Regions from separate parts of the Serratia plymuthica genome, predicted to be linked through region 1. Evidence: predicted binding sites of a transcription regulator. Region 1 holds the regulator's gene; each other region holds the start of a gene.
The links. Region 1 encodes Fur, which represses iron uptake genes when iron is present. Its sites were predicted from a motif close to ATAATAATGAGAACNACTATCAA; they were not measured.

Region 2: fepD (Fe(3+)-siderophore ABC transporter permease) is a predicted target of Fur. The motif match lies at 3,506-3,528, and genes of this name have one in related genera.
Region 3: JK621_RS12605 (TonB-dependent siderophore receptor) is a predicted target of Fur. The motif match lies at 4,420-4,442, and genes of this name have one in related genera.

What each region holds. Positions count from the first base shown of each region.
Region 1 covers NZ_CP068771.1:1,024,162-1,030,833, forward strand. Annotated here, with positions in the region: gene JK621_RS04830 (beta-N-acetylhexosaminidase) at 1-240, shown strand, start outside; gene JK621_RS04835 (MFS transporter) at 312-1,466, shown strand; gene galE (UDP-glucose 4-epimerase GalE) at 1,515-2,546, shown strand; gene JK621_RS04845 (glycosyltransferase) at 2,549-4,510, shown strand; gene fur (ferric iron uptake transcriptional regulator) at 4,717-5,163, opposite strand; gene fldA (flavodoxin FldA) at 5,486-6,025, opposite strand; gene ybfE (LexA regulated protein) at 6,255-6,542, opposite strand.
Region 2 covers NZ_CP068771.1:5,006,358-5,013,029, forward strand. Annotated here, with positions in the region: gene JK621_RS23220 (enterobactin synthase subunit F) at 1-315, shown strand, start outside; gene JK621_RS23225 (ATP-binding cassette domain-containing protein) at 586-1,389, opposite strand; gene fepG (iron-enterobactin ABC transporter permease) at 1,386-2,411, opposite strand; gene fepD (Fe(3+)-siderophore ABC transporter permease) at 2,411-3,484, opposite strand; gene entS (enterobactin transporter EntS) at 3,746-5,014, shown strand; gene fepB (Fe2+-enterobactin ABC transporter substrate-binding protein) at 5,001-5,960, opposite strand; gene JK621_RS23250 (isochorismate synthase) at 6,160-6,672, shown strand, end outside.
Region 3 covers NZ_CP068771.1:2,721,590-2,728,261, reverse strand. Annotated here, with positions in the region: gene JK621_RS12630 (ABC transporter substrate-binding protein) at 1-1,258, opposite strand, end outside; gene JK621_RS12625 (ABC transporter ATP-binding protein) at 1,283-2,065, opposite strand; gene JK621_RS12620 (ATP-binding cassette domain-containing protein) at 2,070-2,873, opposite strand; gene JK621_RS12615 (hypothetical protein) at 3,025-3,180, shown strand; gene JK621_RS12610 (hypothetical protein) at 3,190-3,672, opposite strand; gene JK621_RS12605 (TonB-dependent siderophore receptor) at 4,558-6,672, shown strand, end outside.

The DNA of each region.
Region 1 (6,672 bases):
TTGGCGAAACTGGACAAGGGCGGGGTGAGCTATCGCTTGCCGGTTCCGGGCGCCCGCGTGGTGGGCGGCAAGCTGGAAGCCAATATCTCGCTGCCGGGCCTGGGCATTGAGTATTCCATCGATGGCGGCAAACATTGGCAGCGCTACGACGCCACAGCCAAACCTGCGGTAACCGGCGAAGTGCAGATTCGGGCGGTAAGCCCGGATGGCAAGCGCTATAGCCGTGCAGAGAAAGTGTAAGCCTTAACCGTGGCTCGTCTGATTGCAGGCGGGCCATTTTTTTCAACGGTAACGTTCGGCGGTCATCAATCATGAATTCGATACGGCTGACGTTTATGGCGGTCGCTTTTTGCTCCGGTATTGCCGGCGCACTGCAAATACCGACGCTGAGCCTGTTTCTTACCACCGAGGTGCAGGTCACGTCGTTATGGGTCGGATTTTTTTATGCGGTTAACGCCGGCACGGGCATTGTGGTCAGTTTCTTGCTGGCAAAAAGATCGGATCGTCAGCGTGACCGGCGCAGTCTGATTGTCATCTGTTATTTATTGGCTGCGGGTAACTGCCTGCTGTTTGCGTTTAACCGCAATTATTTGACGTTGATTACGGCGGGCGTGCTGTTAACCGCCATCGCCAATACGGCGATACCGCAATTATTTGCGCTGGCGCGTGAGTATGGCGAGAAAACATCGCATAACGTGGCGATGTTCAGCGCGATTATGCGCGCCCAGCTTTCGCTTGCCTGGGTCTTTGGCCCGCCATTGGCTTTTATGCTGGTGGTGAATTACGGCTTTACGGCCATGTTTATGTTTGCCGCTGGGATATTCCTGTTGGTCACGCTGTTGGCCTGGCGGGTATTGCCCGGCGTGGAGCGAACCGAAGCGGGCAACGTCGATATTGATCCGCCGTTGCGGCGAAAAGGGGCCTTCGATAAAGACGTTGGCCTGCTGTTTTGCGCCTCGGTATTGATGTGGACCTGTAGCGCCATGTATCTGATCGACGTGCCGCTGTATATCACTGCCGAGCTGGGGTTGTCGCAGAGCCTGACAGGTTGGGTTATGGGCGTTGCCGCCGCAGTCGAGATCCCGATCATGATTCTGGCCGGGCGTTATGTGAACCGAGTGGGCAAGCGCCCGATGATGGCAGGCGCCATCGTGGCCGGCATGCTGTTTTATGCCGGCATGCTGTGGTTTACCACCGCCGGCGGATTGCTGGCTCTGCAGGCGTTTAACGCGATATTCATCGGCATTATCGCCACCGTCGGCATGCTCTATTTTCAGGATCTGATGCCGGATCGAGCCGGAATGGCCACCACGTTGTTTACCAACAGCATTTCAACCGGCGTGATCCTGGCCGGAATATTACAAGGCGCTTTGACCGAGTACGGGCCGCATTCCTCCGTTTATCTGTTAGCCGTGTTACTGCTTTTAATTGCTTTGCCCGTGGGGTGTAACGTTCGGGAAGTTTAGTGGTTTCTGAGTGAGTCGTTTATTTTTAAACACAAACAAGGATACATGATGGCTATATTAGTGACGGGCGGCGCCGGTTATATCGGCTCGCATACCGTATTGGCATTGCTGGAAAGGGGAGAGGACGTTGTCGTGCTGGACAATTTGTCCAACAGTTCACCGGAATCGCTGTTTCGAGTGGAGAGGCTGACCGGTAAGAAAGTGATTTTTTATCAGGGGGATATTCAAGAGCATCATTTACTGGATCATCTCTTTCGCCGGCATGATATTCATGCGGTTATTCATCTTGCGGGGTTGAAGTCGGTTCGCGAGTCTACCGAAGAGCCGCTGAAGTATTATCAAAATAATATTTCCGGCTCGCTGATCGTGCTGGACAGAATGCGCCATGCCGGGGTTCGGCAATTTATTTTCAGTTCTTCCGCCACCGTATACGGGCCAGCGGCATATACCCCGCTGACGGAGAGTTGCCGCGTCGGGCAGACGACAAATCCTTACGGCACTTCCAAGCTGATTGTGGAGCAGATCCTGGCGGAGTTCGCCAGAACCGCACCGCAGATGGCGATCACCGCGCTGCGTTACTTTAACCCGGCCGGGGCGCACGAGTCGGGGTTGATCGGTGAAGACCCCGCAGGCATTCCCAATAATCTTCTGGCTTATCTGGCGCAGGTGGCTATTGGCAAACTTGCGGTGTTGCCGGTGTATGGCAATGACTATCCCACCAGTGATGGCACCGGGGTGCGTGATTACATTCACGTTATGGATCTGGCCGAAGGGCATTTGAAAGCGCTGGATAATCTGCGGCCGGGTTTTAACGTGTATAACCTGGGCACCGGCAAAGGCTATTCGGTGCTGGAGATTATCCAGGCATTTGAACACGCCTGCGGATTTAAAATCGCCTATCAAATTAACCCGCGCCGCGCAGGAGATATTGCCGAGTGCTGGTCTGATCCGACGCTGGCGGCGGAAAAATTAGGCTGGCAAGCCAAGAGAGGTCTGGAAAAAATGGTTCGCGACGCCTGGCATTGGCAGAGCAAAAATCCACAGGGATACGGATCTTGTTCACCGCAGGCGGGAGGCTGACGATGAAGCTTGATGACGAGCGTTTGGGATTGATGCGGCATGACCTGTTTCGCGCCGACTACGAGGCCTGGATTAATAATCTGAAGTTAGCGTTCGTGAAATATCAGCGCCAGCGTTCCCCGGCGTTGCTGGGGCAGTACCGGCGAGGGGTTGGCCAACTGCGGGCGTGGCTGGCTGAACAAGGGCATTTATTCGATGCCGCGCAGTGCTCCTCATTATTTTGCGTTCCTACGCGCCAGTTGGCCGCGCAGGAAAAATTGCTGCACCGCATTTGGCTGGGCGGCGCCATTCCAGACGATGCCAGAGAGGTTATCTCCCAATGGGGAGATGCGCAGCAGGCTGTTCGCAGCACAATCGCCGACGAATGGACCGGGATGCTCTGGGTATGGGATGCGCGGCAACTCAAAAACGAGGCGTATTTTACCCCTGCGGCGGAAGTGAAAGGCGGGCTGCTGGGGGAGTTCGATGCCGGCAACCACCGGTTGCAGGTGCATTCGCTGAGTGAACTGGCGCAAAAAAGGGTCGGCGGCAACCTGGGTTTTATCCACGTGCTCCATGATAAGCGCTATTACGCCACGCTTTCTGATTACTTTCGCTTTTTGATCCTGATTGAAATGGGCGGAATGTACATGGATATCGACACCCTTCCGCACCGTTCGGCGACGTTTTTCCTGCTGAAGCCGGAAGTGCCGGATTACCTTCAGCTCCTGCCCGATGGCGAAGTCAGCCACGTCAGCGGGTTGAATTTGTTTCTTGATGAAACCGGGATGATCATTGGCCGCAGCGGCGATAGGTCGCTGTGCAAAATATTGGCGGGCCTGGATCGGATCCATGCGGCGCAAACCGGTGACGTGCCGGATAAAAACCCCATCTATGAAAGAAAGTTGTTCGATGCGTTTTATCTGTTGTGGAGCCGCCACATTGGCAGGACTTTCCTCAGCCACGATAGTTTTTGCCAGGATCATGGGGTTCATTATGACGCTGTTCCGCAGGCGGTGACCTGCGGTATCCGCGGCATGCGCCTGTTGGAAGATGTGATCACCAATGAGAGGTTGCCGCTCGGGGAGGAGGAACTGCGCAGCTATCGGCAATGCATTGATCGGCTGGAGCAGGTGGATTGGCAGCTTGAGCAACCGATGGACCTGGCGCGCCATGCGGAAATATTTACCGTCGATGAGGTGCCGCGCATGGCCTATCCGGCGCAGATAAGGTCCGATATCGATCACTACCATTACTATTCGGTGCTGTCTCATGATCGCGCGCTGGATCGGGTGAACCGGCTTTTCGGCGAGTATTTGATAGCCGATAACCGACGGCAGATCGATGAGGGCCATTACTGGCGGCCAACCGTCGGCGCGGGCGATGCGGTATTGCCGCTATCGCAGGGCGGGTTGCATTTTCTGCCGGGGTGCCAGGCGGACGACGCGGACAAGACTCGCATGGCGAAGCTGATTTTTGCCACCAGCTACCTGGAGTATTGTTCCGCCGGCAACCCGGCCGGGATGGGTTTGGTCTCTCTGCAGCAGGCGCAAAATATCGACCCCTATCTGGACCTGATTACCCTGGCTTACGATCGGTGCGGGGCGTTTGTCGGATTTTTCACTGCGGCGAGTCTCGACGAGTTATATGGCGTTGAGGCGAGCTATCTATATCGCGATGAAATAAAGCCGCTGGATGAGGCCTACGACGGTTTTGTGCGAACGCAGTGCACGGAGGACGATTACTTTATCTGCAGCCTGGCCATCGAGAGCCGGTTTCGCGGGCAGGGCTATTTTAACCCGTTGTTTGCTCTGATTAAGCAGCGCGCGCAGCAGCGCCGGGCGAAACATATCGTGCTGTGCGTATGGCAAAGCAGCGATGCCTGCCAAATCTACTTGAAGCAAGGGTTCCGCGTTCGCGGCGTTTTCGACGATGCCTGGCCGATTTTCTTCGATCGGCTGCTGTTGCTTGAATATGCATTGTGACGAGTTTACCCATCCGCGTGTCGGCGGGTGAGTTGACGGTGAAGTGAGTGTCAGTGGGTAGTGAGAGAAGTACCGCGGAGAAGTGCCGCTGCAATTGTTGTCTTTCGGATGTGATTTTCCCCGGGCCTGTCCGGGGATTTTTTTATCCCTGCCTGGAGGCATAAAAAAACCGCCGTTAAGGCGGTTCTCAATGCCGGTTGAGGGCATTATTTTTTGTCGTGCAAGGTGTCGTCTTCGCGGCAATCACCGATTTCACAGTGACCATACAGGTACAGGCTGTGGTTGGTGAGCTTGATACCATGCTGCTTGGCGATATCACGCTGACGCACTTCGATAGACTCATCGCTGAATTCGATCACTTTGCCGCAGTCCAGGCAAATCAGGTGATCGTGGTGATGCTGTTGGGTCAATTCGAACACGGACTTGCCGCCTTCGAAATTATGACGGGTTACAATGCCGGCATCATCAAACTGGTTCAGTACGCGGTAAACCGTCGCCAGGCCAATTTCTTCGCCCATGTCGATCAGTTTTTTGTACAAATCTTCCGCACTGACGTGATGGCATTCCGGATTTTGCAGTACTTCCAGGATTTTGAGTCGCGGAAGCGTGACTTTTAGGCCGGCCTTCTTCAATGCGGTGTTGTTGTCAGTCATGCGGATTCAGTCCTGTTACTATGCTAATCAAGTTGAGGCATTTTTGCCTGTGGCATCGGTCGGCACAAAGAGTTAATTGCGTGTCATTATAGAACCGGTTGCCCTAAATGGAAACCGCCGGTTGTTAACAAAGATATCATGGCACAATTGCATGTTACACACGCAACGTCTTGATGGATGGGATAAACCGATATCTCAGTCTACCTTGACGATGTGGGAAGTTACAAACATGTAGCTTCTATTGCAGAAATCCGTGCTGCCGATGAACGGCCCTGCTGGCAACACTATGCACTTTGCAGGGCTTTTGTTCAACCTTTGAGGGTTAGCCGACGATATCGGCCAGGCTCAGTTCTTCGCTGATCTGCTTCACCCAGGCTGCGACGCGTTCGTTGGTCAATTCCGGTTGACGATCTTCGTCAATCGCCAGGCCGATGAAGAAATTGTCGTCCGCCAGACCTTTCGATGCTTCGAAGTGGTAACCCTTGGTCGGCCAGTGGCCGACAATCGCGGCGCCGTGTGGCTCAATGATGTCGCGGATGGTGCCCATCGCATCACAGAAATATTCCGCGTAGTCTTCCTGATCGCCACAACCGAACAGCGCAACCAGCTTGCCGTTGAAATCAATTTCTTCCAGCGTCGGGAAGAAATCATCCCAATCGCACTGGGCTTCGCCGTAGTACCAGGTAGGAATACCCAACAGCAGAATGTCGAAAGCTTCCAGATCCTCTTTGCTGCTTTTGGCGATGTCGCGGATTTCCGACACCTCTTTGCCAAACTGCTGCTGAAGAATTTTCTGGATCATCTTGGCAATGTTTTCGGTATTGCCAGTGTCGCTGCCAAAGAAAATGCCTACATTAGCCATATCGCGTATAACCTTTAAATTCAATTAATTGCATTGCACGATGTTAGCGTTGAACGCGATAACACCGATTAAAATGATGACATGGCAAGAATCTGCCTCTTACCGGTAAGTGCGTATCATGCCAGAGATTTACCCCGGGGTTTTATCGCGTTTATGCGATGCCGGGAGGAATAAAACGGTGTTGATCGGTGTCATCCATAACACCGTGCCGCATGTGCGGCTGCAAAGATCAATGTTCCGGCTGTTCATCCGCCAGTTGTGCCAGCAGCATTTGCTCAATAAGCTCGCTGCGGCTGATATTACGCTGTTCCGCCAGTTTGTTCAGGGCGTCCACCGCATCCGCGTTGATTTTCAGTTCCACGCGCCGTAAGCCACGGACTTTATCGCGTCGAAGCTGATTACGCTTATTGATTCTAAGCTGTTCATCTCGGGATAGCGGGTTGGTTTTCGGGCGCCCCGGACGGCGTTCATCTGCGAACAGATCCAGCGTCGTGCGATCCGTTTGTTCTTTTGCCATAGGTAGCGGTACTGCAAGGGAGTTTGCATCAAAAAGCGTATACGCTTCCGGACGGTTCGGTTAACACACTTCGGGTCAATAAACCCTAACCCAAATTCACCCCCGGCCTGACGTTACTGAACACGCAGAG
Region 2 (6,672 bases), 1.5 Mb from region 1:
CTGGCGGTATCGGAAGATACGCTGGATCCGGCACTGGGCGAAACCCGGGTGGCGATGTTCGACAATATCGAAGCCAACTATGCCGATTCGGTACGTCTGCTTTCCGCGACCCAGACGGCGAATTTCAGCGGGCAGGCGACGCTGTTTGTCGCGCGTCAGACATTGCAGGAAGGGATGGACGTGCAGCAAACCTGGGCGGAATATGTGGACGCGCTACAGGTTCATGAACTGGATTGCGCGCATGTGGATATCGTCTCGCCGGCCTCGTTTAAGGTGCTGGGGCCGTTGCTGAACCGCATACTTCGAGCTTTGTAATACCCAGTGACAGTAGGGGGCGAATAGATTCGCCCTTCAGACTGCTGACAAAGCCCGTTATTAGGGAGAGCGTGCCGAAGGGGTCGTAGCGGCTTGTCCGCCGACCAATTTGCCGGGAGCAAATTGGAACGACGTTCAGTCGGCCCGAAGGGTGGGACACATGGATGTGTCCCATAATGGCCCCTCGGTGCGCCAGGCCCGGGTATCTCGGGTTCAAAGACCACGTTGTCATCAAACTCACGGGCCCAGCATGCTGGGCCCCCACAATATCTATGATTTACCTAGCGGCACCACCAACGGCGTGTGCGAAACCGGATCGTCAATGATCATACAGCGCAGGCCGTACACGTCTTCGATCAACTCCGGCGTCACGATATCCTTAGGCGCACCTTCGGCCACGACTTTGCCGTCGCGCATGGCGATCAGATGGGTGGCGTAACGGCAGGCGTGGTTGAGATCGTGCAGCACCACCACCAGCGTGTGGCCGTTTTCACGGTTTAACTGGCGCATCAACTCCAGCAGGTCGATCTGATGGCTAATGTCCAGCCAGGTGGTAGGCTCATCCAGCAACAGCAGCGGCGTTTGCTGCGCCAGCACCATCGCAATCCAGACCCGCTGACGCTGCCCACCGGAAAGCGTATCCACCGGCTGTTCGGCCAGTTCAAACACGCCGGTGGAACGCATTGCCTGCTCCACCGCTTGCTGGTCTTCTTCGCGCCAGCGGCTAAACAGACGCTGGTGCGGGTAGCGCCCGCGGGCCACCAGATCAAAGACGGTGATGTCGCCGGGGGCGGTCGAACTTTGCGGCAGCAGGCCTAATTGGCGCGCCACCTCTTTGGTGGCGTATTCGCTGATGTGCTTGCCGTTCAGCCAGACCGTACCGGCTTGCGGCTGCATCAGGCGGCTGAGGGTGCGCAGCAGGGTAGATTTACCGCAGGCGTTTGGGCCGATAATCACCGTCAGTTCACCCTGGGGGATGGCGACGGAAAGATCGCACGCGACGATTTTCTTGTCATAGCTAAGCGTCAGATGTTCAGCGCGCAGCGGCGCGGGCAGCAGGGGATCAGCATTCATTTTTTTCGTGACTCACGGATTAACAGCCAAATCAGATAAATGCCGCCGAGGCTGACGGTCAGCACGCCTACCGGCAATTGATAAGGCATAAACAGGCGCTGGGCGGCGACATCGGCGATCAGCAGCAACAGCGCGCCGGTCAGTGCGGTCAGCAACAGGACGCTGCGGTTGGCGCACAAGCGGCGGGCAATCTGCGGCGCCACCAGGGCAATAAAGGAGATTGGCCCGGCCACGGCGGTGGCGGCAGCGGTCAGCGTTACGCCGATCAGCAGCAGCAGCAGGCGCGAACGTTCCACCGGCACGCCGAGGGCGCAGGCGGTGTCGTCGCCCATTTCCAGCAGCCGCATGCGGCGTGACAGCGTCAGCAACAGCAGGCAGCACAGCGCGATCGCGGCCAGCGCCGGCAGGCTTTTCGCCCAGCTTATGCCGTTAAGAGACCCGGCGCTCCACAGCCCGGCGGTCATGGCGGACTCCAGAGAGGCGCTGATGATAAGCCAGGTATTGCCGGCGACCAGCAGGGCGCGCACGGCGATGCCGACGATAATCAAACGGAAAGCCTCGACGCCGTTGCGCCATGCCAGCAGATAAACCAGCGCGGCGGTCAGCAGGCCGCCAGCCAGCGCCCCGGAGGTGATGCCGATAACGCCGCCGTTAAACAGCACTATGGCTACCAATACGCCGCTGTAGGCGCCGGTATTGAAGCCAATCACGTCCGGGCTGCCGAGCGGGTTGCGCAGCAGAGACTGGAAAATAGCGCCGCTGATCCCGAGCGCGGCGCCCAACAGCAACGCCATCGCGACGCGTGGCAGACGCCACTGGGTGACTATTACCGTCAGGTTTGCCGGGCCTTTGCCGAGGAGAGCGTCGATCACCTGCGTGGCGTTCAGCGAAAGGGAACCGGAACCTAAGGCGTAAATCGCCAGTACCGCGCAGGCAAGCGCCAGCATCGACGCGGTCAGCGCCGGCCTCGGCAGGGTACGCAATTTTTGACTGGTCATCAGACGGGCAGCCAGCATCGACATTAGCGTTGCCTCCTGAACATATGGCGTTGGCGCACCAGCACGATCAGCAGCGGGGCGCCAATCAGGGCGGTCACGATGGAAACGCGCAGCTCGCCGGCCACCAGAAAGCGGCCGAGCAGATCGGCGCTCAGCAGCAGGATGGGGGTCAAGACCAGTGTCCACGGCAGCATCCAGTGCAGCTCGGAGCCCGCCAACCGCCGGGCAATGTGCGGCATCATCAGGCCGACGAAGGCAATCGGGCCGACGGCGGCGGTGGCGCCGCCGCACAGCAGGGTGATCGCCAGCAGGCCCAGCAATTGGGTGCGGACGATGCCGGTGCCCAGCGCGGTGGCCAATTCGCTGCCCATACTCAGACTGTTAAGCGATTTGCTCATCCACAGCGTGATTAGCGTGCCCAGCAGGATCGGCAGGGTGACGGTGCGTACCACCTGCATATTTTGAATATCCAGCGAACCGGCCTGCCAAAACCGCAGTTGATCGAACACCAGCGGGTTCAGCAGAGAAATCCCGGAGGTCATGCCCTCCAGCACCGCCGCCAGGGCGACACCGGCCAACGTCAGGCGAACCGGGTTCAGGCTGCTGCCGCCCAGAGCGCCGATCAACGCGACCAGCAGTGCAGCGAGCATCGCCCCGGCAAAGGCGAACCACAGGTATTGGCTAACCTCGGCGGCACCAAAGAAGGTAATGCTCAGTACTACGGCAAATCCCGCCCCGGCATTCACGCCGAGAATGCCCGGATCGGCCAGTGGGTTGCGGGTGAGGGTTTGCATCAATACGCCGGACAGGCCCAGCGCAATGCCGGCCAATACGCCCACCAGCGTGCGCGGCAACCTGGCTTCGGTAATGATGGTGCAGTCCGCTCCACGGCATTGACCGTTCAGCGCCTGGATAACCGTATCAAATGGGATGGATTTAGCGCCGAGCGACAGGCTGAGCAGCATGATGGCCAACAGCGCGCAAACGGCAAGCAGCAAACCACATAGTTTGCGACGAAATGAGTGGGAGGTGCCGCTAACAAGACGATCCCTGGGGGCCGGAATGGACGGTGTGCCATTGCGTGTAATCCGTAACATAACAATCCGTTATTTAATTGAATATAAATGATATTTATTATCATTATCGATTGCTTTCATCTATGTTACCATGACTTCCTTCGCTATTGCAGCACATACCCTTCATTCTTGAAGCTGCATCTGTGTTGGCTGCCCGCACTTACCCCCAATCACGTATTTCCTGTACGTTCATGGGGATGCGCTTGGTTGCCGCCGTGATGCCGCTCCAATTATTTTGGCTATAGACGCTGCCCCTTTTCCTACGTTGTGGTGAGAAAGCTGATGAGTAAGCCCTCTGTTTTGCTGGATTTTGGCCTGCTTAAGACCAATGGCGCGTTTCGCGCCGTATTTTGCGCGCGTTTTATTTCCATTCTGGCGCTGGGATTGATGGCCATTGCGATCCCGGTTCAGATCCAGGCGTTGACCGGTTCGACCCTGTTGGTCGGGCTGTCCGTAACGCTGGCGGGCAGCGGCATGTTTGCCGGTTTGCTGATGGGGGGCGTATTGGCCGATCGCTACGAGCGCCGCCGTTTGATCCTGTTTGCTCGTTCCACCTGCGGCATTGGTTTTATCGGGCTGTGCCTGAATGCCGCCTTGCCGGCCCCATCGTTGACGGCGATTTATTTGCTGGCCGTGTGGGACGGTTTCTTCGGTGCGGTCGGGGTGACGGCGCTGCTGGCCGCCACGCCGGCGTTGGTGGGGCGTGAAAACATCGTCCAGGCCGGGGCCATCAGTATGCTGACGGTGCGTTTTGGCTCGATTCTGTCGCCGGCGATTGGGGGCCTGGTGATCGCTCACTCCGGCGTGATGTGGAACTACGGCCTGGCGGCGCTGGGCACTTTACTGACGTTGATCCCCTTGCTGCGTTTGCCGCAGTTAGCACCGCCGCCACAACCGCGCGAACACCCGCTGCGCGCGTTGGTCGGTGGTTTCGGCTTCTTGTTCCGCAACCGGGTAATCGGCATGGTGGCGTTGATCGGCGCGCTGCTGACCATGGCCAGTGCTGTGCGGGTGTTATATCCGGCGATGTCCGGCATGTGGCACGTCAGCGCTACGCAATTGGGCTTTATGTATTCCGCCGTCCCGCTCGGCGCGGCGATCGGCGCGTTCACCAGCGGCCGGGTCGCTCACGTAGCGCGGCCGGGCTGGATGATGTTGACGACGGCGATAGGCGCGTTCGTCGCCATCGGTCTGTTCGGTCTGATGCCGTGGTACGGTTTAGCGCTGTTTTTCCTGGTGATTTTTGGTTACCTGAGCGCGGTGAACTCATTGCTGCAATACGGGCTGATTCAGAACCTGACGCCGGATGCCTTTCTGGGGCGCATCAATGGCCTGTGGACGGCGCAAAACGTCGTGGGCGACGCGTTGGGGGCGTTACTGCTGGGGGCAATGGGGGCGTTTATGCTGCCGGCGATGACGTCGACCCATTTTGGTTTTGGGGTAGCGGTGCTGGGTGTGGTACTGGCTTTCGCCATGCGCGGCTTGCGCCAGGTGGGCAGCGGCGGGCAGGAAGAAAGCCTCCGGCCCGCCAGCGAGACTAGCGAGAAATAAACTGTTTTTCCAACAGCGTCAGCAAGTTGCCGGCGCTGTAATAATCCAGCCGGAAGGTATCGTTGCCCAGCGCGTAAACCCGTTTATGTTGCACCGCCGGCAGGTGAGCGAGAAAAGGATTGGCCAGCAGGCGCTGCGTGTCGGCGTCGCCGTTGGCGAACAGCATCAGCGTCTGGCCGTTCAGGCCTTCCGCCAGGTTCTCGCCGCTCAACTGAATGATGTCCTTACGCACCCCCATGCTGCGGCTGTTGTTCAATTTGGCGGGCGGCACCGCCAGGGTGAAACCGAGCTGTTTCAGCATCTGCCCCTGGGACGATTCGGCGGTCCACAGATTGGCGGTTTTGCCGTCCGAACCGAACACCAGCGCGGAGACCGGTTGTTCAGGCAGGGTCATCCGTTGTTTCAGCGCTTTTTCACGCGCATCAAAATTGCCAATGATCTTATGCGCCTGGGCTTCATGCCCGGTGGCCTGGCCCAGTTCTGCGGCCAGTTCCTGCCAGCTTTTGTCGTCGTAATTGACCACCAGCACCGGGGCGATGGCAGAGAGCTGATCGTACAGGCGCAGGGCGGAATCGGCACCGGTGGCTGACATGATAATCAGATCGGGGGCAGCCCCCGCGACGGCTTCCGCATTGGGTTCGCCGACGTACAGACGTTTGACGCCGCGCCGTGCTGCGATGTCACTCCATTGACGGAAAAACCCCTGTTTGTCCGCCAGACGGCTGCCGGGCGTGGTTGCCCCACTGGCTACCACCGGCGCGTCGATGGCCAACAGGGTGCCGGTGACGGTAACGCTGGTAGAAACGATGCGGGCAGGGGGCTGATCGAGGGTGACCACGCCGTGTGAGGTTGCAATGTTACGCGGCCAGCCGGTATCGGATGCGTGAGCGGCGCTGATTGCCGCTAGCCCGAACAGCGCCAGACCGAAGATCAGATTCGTCTTCATAAAGGAAGTCCCTAGGTTTTAAATAGTAATACTTATCATTTATATAATTTATGCTGCTGACTTTCTACCCCGATGATAAGGAGAAGAGCTGTTTACAATTATTGACATGGCAAATTTCCAAGGGTACTTTAACGCGGTCAAACATAAATGATAATCATTATTATGTTTATTATCATTAACGAAGATGAATGGAGTACCGATGAGCGTGACTGTAAAGGGTGCCGGCCAAAAGAAACCGCAAAGCAAGGGGAGCGAACTGAATACTGCAGGCGTTTCGCCCACCTCGGGCTTCTTCTTTACCTCTCCTTTCCGTAGCCTGAGTACCCAGGGCTGCTTCGCGAAAATCACGCTGCCCGCAGCAGGTGGGGACCAGGTGAATGGGGAGTTCCAGCGAGAAGTACGGCACGCTTTCGCCGAAGCGAAACTGGCCGGCGTGAAGAACCCGGTACTCTGTGGCGCCATTCCTTTTGATACTCATCAACCTTCAGCGTTGTTTATTCCCCAGCAAACTCAGTGGTTTGAGCGCGATGCCTTTTTGGCCGGCGTAACGCCGCCGCAGGATGCCTTGCCGGAAATTACCCGGCAAACCGAAGTACCTGCCCGGCAGCCCTTCATGCAGATGGTTGCCGATGCGGTGCTGGCTACCCGTGGCGACCGGTTGGATAAAGTGGTGTTGTCGCGCTTGCTGGAGATTGAAACCCGCGAACCTGTT
Region 3 (6,672 bases), 1.7 Mb from region 1:
TGAACGATCCCCGGCAGGCAAAATCGCTGTACATGTAGGCCACCGGATCGCCGGAATCCAACACGGTGGCGCGCGACAAAATGAACGCGTCGAATTTGCCCGCCAACGCATCGGCTTCAATGTGGGCGTATTCCCGCACCTCCTGTTTGACTATAAAGCCGGCGGCGCTGAGCTGTTGAGCCAGATAAACCGCGACTTCGGGCAGCTCTGCCCGATCGCTGAAGGTCGCCAGGGTAATGGTCTGGCCTTTTACCGCCGTCGGCTGGATAGCCGGTTGCGGTTGCCGCAATGAGGCGGCCCAGGGCAACGCCGGGCCAAGCAACCCGGCGGCAAGATCGGCACGGCCTTCGTAGACGTTATCCACCAACTGTTGGCGTTGAACCGCCGCGGCCGCTGCCGCGCGCATCGCCGGATCGCGGAAAGCGCCGAGGCGAGTATTCAGATATAGCGTATTGGTACGCGGCATCGGGACTTCGTGGATCAGCCTCGCGTCAATGAGCGGCAACTGCGATACCGGCAGCGCCTCAACCAGATCGGCGCTGCCGGTACGCAGGGCGGCGGCACGCGCATTGCTGTCCGGCACAAAACTGACGTCGATCCCCGGTGCGGCGGCTTTCTCGCCCCAGTAACCGTCAAAGCGATTTAGCCTTGCGCTGCTGGTGCCGTTGATTTCCGTCAGCACAAAGGCACCGGTTCCGGCCTGCAGCGGATTAACCACGCCGTTGGCGGCATAGGCCCGTTCGGCGAGGATCGCCAGTTGCGGGCTGGACAGCCGTTGCGGAATCAGGGGATCAGAATGAGCGGTAGTGATCACCACGGCGCTATCGCCTTCGGCGGCGATCGACAGCTCAACGCCGTCCAGAATGCGCGGTTTTGGCGCGGCATGTATCGCTGCCGAAAGTGAACGCACTACGCTTTGCGCCGTCATTAGGCTGCCGTCATGGAAAATGACGCCCTGACGCAGCACAAAGCGCCAGCGGCGGTCATCTATTTGCTGCCATTCAGTCGCCAGCGACGGCTCGGCATCGCCATTGGCGTTCAACACCACCAGGGTTTCGGCATTGCTCCAGCGCGAGAGTTTAAAAGCGTCATCGCTCAATGGCGTTAACCCGGAACGGGGCGGTTGAAGCATGGCCAGCCGGATACGTTTTTCTTCGGTGGCACTTTCTTTCGGCTTTGCAGGTTCAAAGCAGCCGCCAAGCAGCAGACTGCCGGCAAGCAGGCAGCCGGTTGGGCCAATAAAGCGCAGGTTCAGCATGCAAAATTCCTCAGGATCTCAGGGCTAAAAAGAGGGCAAAGATGGGATGGCGGCGATCAAAGCACGGGTAGCGACATGCCGGGGCGTTTGCAGCAGATCCCGGGTTGGGCGATCTTCCACGATGGCGCCGTGGTCCATCACCAGCGTGCGTTGGCATAAGGCGGCCACCAACGAAATATCATGGGAGACCAGCAACATTCCCATTCTTTGCTGATGGGCAATACGGTCGAGCAGGTTGATGATCTGCCGGCGCAAGGGCTGGTCCAGACCGCTGACCGGCTCATCGGCCAGTAAAAAACGGGGTTGCAGCGCGATGGCGCGTGCCAGCGCTACCCGCTGTGCCTGCCCGCCGGAAAGCTGGCCCGGTCTGGCGTACAGCAGGTGTTCATCCAGTTCAACCTGACGCAGCGCTCGCTCGGCAGTGATACCCAGATCCTGCGGCAAACCGAGTTGGCGTAGGGGAGCGATAATCAGTTCGGCGACCGTATGGCGCGGATTGAGCGAGGCATGGGCGTCTTGCGGAACATACTGCACCAAACGTCGGTACCAGCGCAGCCGGCTAACGGACGCTGGGCGAATTGTTGTGCCCTGGCAGAAGATATGGCCGAAATCCGGCGCCTCTAGCGCTAACAGCAGTTTAAGCAAAGTGGATTTGCCTGCGCCGGAACAGCCAACCAGCCCGATGCGCTCTTCGGCATGCAGATTCAGGTCGGTAGGGCTGAGACCACCCGATGCGGGAGTATATTGCCGACAGACATTCTGCAGGCTGATAAAGGGCAGTGTGGCGTTGACCGGCGAGTGATTCACTGGATTATCCCGCCATACTCATTGACGGGCCGAATGCCGGGCGCAGCGCCGTGGCAACCAGTCGCTGGGTGTAGGGATGTACAGGTTGGCGCAATAGCTGTGCGATAGATCCGTGCTCGGCTATCTTGCCGTTAGCCAGCACGATGGCACGTTGGCACAGGCGGGCGGCGACGGAAAGATCGTGGGTGATAAACAGCAGCGCCGGTGCGGCGGGGCGCTCGGTATAGCGCTTCAGGATATCGATTAACTGCTGCTGGCTGACCATATCCAGCGCGGTGGTGGGTTCATCCGCTATCAACAGGTTTTTTTCGCCGCTCAGCGCCAGCGCCGCGCAGACTCGTTGGCATTGGCCACCCGATAATTGTCCCGGGTAGCGCATCATGATCGTGTCCGGCGGTAAGCCCAGCACGGCCAACAACTCGGAGGCGCAGCATTGGGCCTGCTCTTTGTTCATGCCGCTCCGGCCACGCAGGGCCATGATCAGTTGTTTACCCACGGTGGTCAGAGGATTGAGGCTGGTAAAAGGATCTTGAAAAATGGCCGCCATCGCGAAGGATTTGCGTTGTTGTAAACGTTGGCCGCTGATTTCCTGCCCCAGCAGCCGTATCGATCCGCTGAGTGCTGCGTCAAAGGGCAGCGTGCCCAAAATGGCGGCGGCGGTAAGTGACTTGCCTGAGCCGGATGCGCCCAGCAGACACAGCCGCTCGCCGGCATGCAGGGTGAAGTTCAGATCGCTGATTTTGACTTCCCCGTTAATCGACAGTGTCAGATGTTCTACGGTGAGTAACGGTGGGCTTTGGGTTTCCATTAGCGTATCTGTAAATGTTGTTTTGATATGTAATAACATAACATTCGCTGGCGGGAAATGACCAGCAGATTTCTGAAATACTTTGAAATGGTCTAAAGCAGGAAAATCAAGGTATGATGCTCAAGGTGTTATTGTCAGGTTGGTTCTATCGGTGAGAACGTTTATTTTTATTCTGTGCATGGCCGGCTATGTGCTGGTGCTGGGTTATCTTGGTGTTTACGTCACCGATAAGTTGTGCGAACAATCCAGTAACTACACCAAGCTGTGCCGCATGGTTGATATCTCCGAACCGCATATTCCAAAATAACGACTGCCGTCAACTCAGATAATCGGTAGTAATCAACGGCGTCAGTACCCCGGACAAACCGGCCAACGTAGCCCATTGCCGCCACCCCAAGCGTGCCAGCCAATCCTGACGCAACGGTGGCGTCGCGAGTTGCCCCAGCGCAACCGTGCCGGTGAGCAAGACCGTCAGGATCGCGAAGACCAACCCGCGGCTCCAGGCATTAAATTCGATATGCAACACGTTGGCGTAATACAGCCGCATCAGAATAAAATAGGCCAGCATCAGCCAGGCGAAACGCGCTCGTTTTTTCAGCAGTTGGTAGAGCATAAAGGCGATGAACAGGCTATGGAGCCATGAGATCAGCGGCGATTCAATGGGGTGTCTGACACAGACGTTATACACCGCCAGGTAGATATTAAAGATCAACAGCGTATAGACGGCATATATGTACCAGCCATAGATGACTTTGAGCTTTTTGCTGTTTGGCGGGATAGGGCGATAGTCCGATATCATGAGAGCCTCCTGAGCTGAATAGCGTTATAGCATCAGGTAGCTAAATGAAAATTAAACGCCAAACAGGCTTTATTTTACCGCAAAAGGGGAACTATTTGACCCTTGTTGGGTCTGTTCAAACAACAACGGCCAGGGCGTTTTCAGCGAAAGAGTAATGGCAGATAGTGAGATGAAAAATTATAAAAACAGTCGTTCGACAGTATGTTTACTGGTCGCCACGTTGGGACTTTATTTTTTCCTGCCGCCAACGTTGATAGCTTTGTTCTGCCAATGGTTTAATCTGAATCCCTTCTTTCTTATCAGGTCTTTGCATATCAATCCCTTCTCGGCCGCGAGGGGCATTCCGCTCTATCAAACCGCTGTGCCCATATTAATAGTATGGATTTCGATCAATGTTCTGGTGGTGACCATTTTTTTTGCAATTGTGGGTCTATATCGGCGGTTTGGCAGGGCAGAGCATTGATGGCTCCATGACGAAGCAAGTAAAAGCATTTTGTAAAAGATAATGAGATTCGTTATCATTTTGTCGCCAGTGAGGGAGAAAAAGGGTTGTCTCCTTGTGCGCCACCCAAGCCGGCACGACATTGCTCACATTGCTTCCCGTATTTGTTGCCAGCCTCGCGCTGGCATTTTTTATGCCTCTCATTGCAGGTTCTAACCCACAACCTATCCATGGATTTTCAACTGCGCTGAAACACGCTAGTGGTTCATAAAAAGCGCCCTCATGTTTGAAATTATTTATCGATAAAGATAATGATTATCATTAATATTCGTTTCTTGTTTCATTCACTACATCGATAGATCCTCTTCGAACGTTGTCGGACGTCGCTGCTGACGGAGAAGCTTATCGGTGTGATTTAGAGTATTTACCAGGGGTTATAAGAGATGCCGATACCTTTTCCTGCCACACTGTCGCGCAGATTATGCGCGTTCACCCTGTTCCTGCCGCTGACGTCGCTCGCTGAAGATACTTTGCTGGTCACTGCCAAACCTGCCGATACGGCGGAAACCGCGACGCAGGGCTACCAAGCGACGACCAGCCAGGGAGCGACTAAAACCGACAGACCCTTAATCTTGACGGCTCAGTCGGTCTCGGTCGTTACCCGTCAGCAGATGACCGATCAGAATGCCCAGACGGTTAACGATGCGCTGAAATACAGTCCGGGCGTTTTCACCAACTTTTCCGGTGGGGCCACCCGGTATGACACCATCGCATTGCGCGGTTTTCATGGCGGTGACGTCAATAACACCTTCCTTGACGGCCTGCGGCTGTTGAGCGATGGTGGCACCTATAATGCACTGCAGATTGATCCCTGGTTCCTGGAACGTGTCGATGTCATCAAAGGACCCTCTTCGGTGATGTACGGACAAAGTATCCCGGGTGGGCTGGTGGCGTTGACGTCCAAGCGGCCTCAGTTCGCCACGGAAGGGCACGTGAACCTGATGGCGGGCAACAACGGCACGAAGGGCGGAGCTTTCGATGTGACCGGTCCGCTATCTGATGAGTGGGCTTACCGACTGATCGGCATGACGCGCAGCAGCGAAACCATGTATGACCATCAGCGTGAAGAGCGTTATGCCATCTCCCCCGCATTACTGTGGCAGCCGGATGAAAATACCTCTCTCTTGCTTAAAGCTTACCTGCAGAAGGATCCGTCCGGGGGCTATCATAGCGCCGTGCCGGCAGATGGCAGCCTCTATTCCCGCTCGGGCGATAAACTGGGACGCGGATTCTTTGACGGAGAGAGCAACCGAAACGTGTTCAAGCGCTGGGAGCAGATCTACAGCTATGCTTTCTCCCACACGTTTAACGACGTCTGGACTTTCCGTCAGAATGCCAGTTACACCCACTCCAATGTTGAGTTGCAGCAGGTGTATCAAATTGGCTGGAATGACGATCATCGCTTGCTGAACCGTTATTACAGCGGCTCGGCTACTTCGCTGGACGCCTTTGCCGTCGATAACCAACTGGAAGCCGACTTTGCCACCGGGCTGCTGGATCATAAGGTCATGTTGGGCCTGGATTACCAGCGTTTTCGCAATAATTTGTGGGAAGAGTCTGCCGCCGCATCGCAGCTTAATCCTTATACTGGCGTGTCCGGCGGGGCGGCGTTAACCGGCCTGACGCATACCGACTCCAGACGCCACTACGAGCAAGCCGGCGTTTATCTGCAGGATGAAATCAGCTTACGGAACTGGTCTTTGAACTTGTCCGGTCGCTTCGATCGCATCGAGTCTAAAAATACGACGCTCAACACAGGTACCCGCGATGCGCGCCGCGATGATAATTTCAGTGGCCGCACCTCTGTGTTGTACCACTTTGATAATGGCCTTTCACCTTACGCCAGCTACAGTACCGCAGTAACGCCCGAGGCACTGCCCGATCAAAACGGACACATGCTGAAACCGAGCACCAGTGAGCAGTATGAGGTGGGGTTGAAATATCAACCGCCGGGCAGTGCATCGATCTACAGCGTGGCATTGTACGATTTGACGCAGAAAGACGTTGCCAACCGAGTCGTGCAGCAAAGTTATTACCTGCCGGCCGGCAAAGTGCATTCGCAGGGCATTGAACTGGAAGCCCGCAGCAAGATCACCGAACGTTTCGATCTGATTGCCGGCTATAGTTACAACAGAGTGAAGTTTAAAGACGCCATCGATGGCAACAGCGGCAATACGCCGAACCTGGCGCCTGACCAAATGGCTTCTGTGTGGGGTAAATACGCGGCCGGGTTCGGTGTGGATCTTGGCGCGGGGGTACGCTATATCGGCAAGCAGTGGGCAGACAACGAAAATACGCTACGGATTCCTTCGGTGACGCTGGTGGATGCTTCGGCGAGGATGAATCTCGGTGGCGTGAATTCGTCATTGAAAGGTGCCTACGTTCAGGTGAACGTCAATAATCTGACCGACAGGAAATACGTCGCGGCCTGTTATGGTACCGGTTATTGCTATTGGGGAGCGGAACGTTCTGTGGTGGCGACCCTGGGGTACGATTTT